Regions from separate parts of the Blastococcus deserti genome, predicted to be linked through region 2. Evidence: predicted binding sites of a transcription regulator. Region 2 holds the regulator's gene; the other holds the start of a gene.
The links. The regulator LexA, encoded in region 2, represses DNA repair genes until DNA is damaged. The targets are predictions, from matches to a motif close to TCGAACANNTGTTCGA.

Region 1: the regulator LexA is predicted to act here: its motif matches at 942-957, upstream of dnaB (replicative DNA helicase).

The regions. Positions count from the first base shown of each region.
Region 1 is NZ_JBHUHP010000011.1:100,766-103,164, forward strand. It holds gene ACFSHS_RS13480 (RidA family protein) at 114-515, opposite strand; gene dnaB (replicative DNA helicase) at 1,035-2,399, shown strand, end outside.
Region 2 is NZ_JBHUHP010000030.1:45,883-48,281, forward strand. It holds gene ACFSHS_RS20105 (hypothetical protein) at 1-524, shown strand, start outside; gene lexA (transcriptional repressor LexA) at 588-1,346, opposite strand; gene ACFSHS_RS20115 (LysM peptidoglycan-binding domain-containing protein) at 1,550-2,140, shown strand; gene ACFSHS_RS20120 (hypothetical protein) at 2,338-2,399, shown strand, end outside.

The DNA.
Region 1 (2,399 bases), on a different contig from region 2:
AAGGACCCCCTGCCCCCACCGCTCGCAGGCTCGCGGCGGGACCCTGCAGGGGGCCGAGCCCGCGAGGGGCGTCGGACTCCGGTCCGGCGCCCCTCCGGCGTCTCACCGGACCGTCAGGCGACCGCCGTCGCCTCGAGTTCGACCATCAACTCCGGGAAGGCGAGCCGGCTGATGCCCAGGAGCGTGCTCGCCGGCATGACGCCTGCCCGGTCGAACCGCTCCACCATGGAGCCGGAGGCGGCGAAGAACCCGTCGACGTCGGTCGTGTAGATGTTCATCTGCACCACGTTGCTCAGCGTCATGCCGGCACCCGCGAGGACGGCCTCGACGTTGTCGAGCGACATCGCCACCTGGGCGGCCATGTCGCCGGGGTGTTGCGGCGTGCCCTCGGCCGACATCGCCGTCTGACCTGAGCACACCAGGACCCGGGTGGCCCCCTCGACCAACTCGGCCTGGTTGAAACCCATGGCGACCGACCACTGCCACGGGTTGATCCGGATTCGGCTCAGTGTCATGGCTGCTCCTCTCTCGACCGCCGCGCCCGCGCGCGGAGGGGGCCACCGATGCTGGCCCCCTCCGGGGGGTCGTGGGGCGCTTCCGCGCGTCCCCGGCGGGAAGGGTCCTGCTGGTCGACCGGGTGCCCGGGCTGCCCGGCGTGCGCCTGGGACAGGTGGTGCGCGGCGCGGAAAATAGTTGGTGACTTTCTCCCGTCCACAGGGGGTGGGCACTCTCCGCGCAGGTGGCGAGCGGGAATCGAGGCGGTGGGGCGTGTGCGTCCCCCGCCGTCTCCACATGTCGACAGGCGTGAATCCACCGACTTGTCCACAAGTTGTGCAGATCGACGTGCACATCGGTGTTGGACTCGGCCCCCGTCGTCTTCCTAACGTCCTCCTCAGCTGCCGCCGGGCATGAATCTGTCGGTGCCCGGCGGTAGCAATGACTCGAACGCACGTTCGGTCCGGCGGCGCCCGCCGAACTCCGGCTTCCCCACGGAGTGGTGGTGCGGGCGCGCCTGCGCGAGATGGAGGAACACCGTGGCGGTGGCCGACGAAGTCAGCCGGCCTTCAGCGACGGCGCCGGCGTACGACCGGCAGCCGCCGCAGGACATCCCCGCCGAGCAGTCCGTGCTCGGCGGCATGCTGCTCAGCAAGGACGCGATCGCCGACGTCGTCGAGTCGCTCACCGGGGCCGACTTCTACCGGCCCGCGCACCAGATCATCTTCGACTGCATCCTCGACCTCTACGGCCGCGGCGAGCCCGCGGATGCCATCACCGTGGCCGCCGAGCTCAACCGCACCGATCAGCTGTCGAAGATGGGCGGCGCGGTCTACCTGCACACCCTCATCGCCTCCACGCCGACGGCGGCCAACGCGGGCTATTACGCGGCCATCGTGGCCGAGCAGGCCGTGCTCCGGCGCCTGGTCGAGGCCGGCACCCGCGTGGTGCAGCTCGGCTACGGCGCGGCCGGGGGCAAGGGGGACGTCGACGACATCGTCGACCGTGCCCAGCAGGAGATCTACGACGTCACCGAGAAGCGGATGAGCGAGGACTACTCGCGTCTCGAGGACATCCTCCAGCCGACGATGGACGAGTTGGACGCGATCGCCTCCCGTGGCGGTGTCAGCCGGGGCGTCCCCACCGGCATCCGCGACCTCGACGAGCTCACCAACGGGCTGCAGGCCGGCCAGATGGTCGTCATCGCGGCGAGACCTGGCGTGGGCAAGTCGACGCTCGGATTGGACATCGCGCGATCTGCGTCGGTGAAGCACCACCTGCCGGCCGCGATCTTCTCGCTGGAGATGAGCAAGCACGAGATCACCATGCGTCTGCTGTCGGCGGAGGCGAAGGTGCCGCTGCACCACATGCGCGCCGGCACGCTGAGCGACGAGGACTGGTCGAAGCTGGCCCGCCGCATGGGCGAGATCGCCGACGCGCCGCTCTACATCGACGACTCACCGAACATGACGATGATGGAGATCCGGGCCAAGGCGCGGCGGCTCAAGCAGCGCAACGACCTCAAGCTCGTGGTGATCGACTACCTCCAGCTGATGGCGTCGGGCAAGCGGGTCGAGAGCCGTCAGCAGGAGGTCTCGGAGTTCTCCCGCGCGCTCAAGCTGCTGGCCAAGGAACTAGAAGTGCCGGTAATTGCCATGAGTCAGCTGAATCGGGGTTCAGAACAACGGCAGGACAAAAAGCCAATGCTTTCCGACCTTCGCGAATCTGGTTCGATCGAACAAGATGCGGATATGGTCATGATGATCCATAGAGAGGATATGTACGAAAAGGAATCCCCGCGGGCCGGCGAGGCCGACATCATGCTGGTCAAGCACCGTAACGGCCCCACCGCGAACGTCACCGTTGCTTTCCAGGGCCACTACAGCCGCTTCGTGGACATGGCC
Region 2 (2,399 bases):
GCGGCGTGTACAGCCCGGCGGCAGGGCTCGTGGACGGCGGAACCGTCGCGCTGGCGAAGGTGGCCACGGTGAACCTGACCTTCACCGGTACGCCGGGTGGGCCCGTGGGCCAGGCCGGACAGCTCCTGGTCACCGGAGGGGCGGTCGCGGCGGACGGGCGGCATCTGGCGCTGCGCACCTACACCGACGCCTACGTCTGGCCCTTGACCGGCAACGACGTGGTCGGTGCACTGGCCGCGACGCCGGTGCGCATCGCACTCCCGGAGTCGCCACAGGGCGAGGCGATCAGCTTCACCGCGGACAACCTGGCCCTCCTGGTCGCCAGCGAGGGTCTGCCCAGCGACCTGACCCGGGTGCCGCTGGCCACCGAGGTCGCGGCGCCGCCCACTCCGCCGGTCGGCCCCGTCCCGAGGTTCACGGATCTCACCAGCTCGGGCCTGTCCCCGATCACGTCGGCCCTGATCGCTGCGGCCGTCGCCACGGTCGTCGTGTGGGTCGCGGGCAGGCTGCGCCGCAGGCCCTGAGGCGTGGCCCCGTCCGGAGGCTCGCCGCGAGCGTGCGAGCGGTGAGAGGGACGGGGTCCTCTCTCAGACGCGGCGGAGGACGCTGACGACCCGGCCCAGCACGGTGGCGTCGTCGCCCGGGATGGGCTCGTAGGCCGGGTTGTGCGGTAGCAGCCACACGTGACCGTCACGACGCTTGTAGGTCTTCACCGTCGCCTCGCCGTCGATCATGGCGGCAACGATCTCGCCGTTCTCCGCGGTCGGCTGTTGGCGGACCACCACCCAGTCGCCGTCGCAGATCGCGGCCTCGACCATCGAGTCACCGGTGACCTTGAGCATGAAGAGGGTGCCCTCGCCGACGAGCTCGCGGGGGAGCGGGAAGACGTCCTCGACCGCCTGCTCGGCCAGCACCGGACCACCGGCGGCGATCCGGCCGACGAGGGGCACGTAGGTGGGGGCCGGGGTCTGGGCGTCGTCACCCAGCCCCACCTCGACCATCGGGGCCACGGTGTGCGGGGAGTCGCCCGGGAGCCGGACGTCGAGCGCGCGGGGCCGGTTCGGGTCGCGCCGCAGCCAGCCCTTCTTCTGCAGAACCGACAGCTGGTGGGCGACCGACGACGCCGACGACAGGCCGACCGCCTCGCCGATCTCCCGGACCGAGGGCGGGTATCCGCGCCGGTCGATCGAGTCGCGGATGACCTCGAGCACCCGGCGCTGGCGCTGGGTCAGCCCGTCACCGTCGGCGCCCCGGTCGGGGAACGACCGGACGGCGGCCGTTCGGGTGCCCGCGGGGGCGTCCCCGGACGCCTTGCGACCTCCTGAGCTCCCGCTCTTGTCCGCCACGTCGCCTCCTCGTCCGCCGCTCGCGCAGCGCGTGTGTCCGTGGGACGGACGGTAGCGCGTCGCGGCCCGTCGATCAAACACGTGTTCGAAGTTGCGACGTGTCCGGTCGCTTTCGTCGGACCTGTCCGGTAGACATCGAACAGCCGTTCGATTCGAACAGGCGTTCGACGATCCGCGCAGGTGGCGAGCAGGGGAGACCGGTCATGGGGTGCGTGCGGCAGGCCGTGCTGGAGTTCGACGAGGAGATCCAGGTTCCGTGGCGGCCCCGGCTGGTGTCGGTGCCCGATGCGGGCGACGCCGGCCCGGCGCGCCGGCCGCCGGTGTCCCGCTCGCGACGGAGCCCCTCCCGGGTGGGCGTGTGCCGGCCGACCGTGCCTCCGGTCGTCCCGGCCGGCCGGGCGCGAGAGGTGGTGGCGCCTCCGGGTGGTCACGCCATCGCGGCGGGGTCGCCGTCGGCAGGTCGGCCGCCGGCGCGGCGGCATCCTGGTCCCGGCCCCGCGCCGGCGGGAGCGGTGCGACTGACCCGCCGGGCCCGCCGGCTGGCCGTGGTCCTGGCCGTCGCGGCGGGGGTGGCCCTCGGTTCCTGGCTGGGGCCGCTGCTCAACGGTGGCGCGGAGGGTCTGCGCCTGGCCGGGGAGAGCAGCGTGGTCGTGCGCCCGGGTGACACCCTCTGGTCCATCGCCTCCTCCGTGGCCGGGGGCGCAGACGTGCGCGCGGTCGTGGACGAGATCCAGCAGCTCAACGGCCTGGACGGCACCCAGCTGCTGCCGGGTCAGGCCCTGGTGCTCCCGTGAGCCGAAGCGGCGCCGGCACTCCCGGCCCGGCCGTGCGGCCGCACCCGCCCGGTGTCCGGCGTGAGGAGCCGACACCCGGAGTGCCGACCGCGCGGCTCCCCTCGGCAATAGCTCCACAACGGCGGGGTGCGACTTCGTCAACCCTCAGCCCGGGCGTCTTCACGCTCTGTGGTCGCATCAGCGCTTACGGTCGTCATGTGTCAGGCGCCATGGAGAACCGAGCAGCGGTGTTCACCAGTCAACCCCAGGCCGTCGAGGT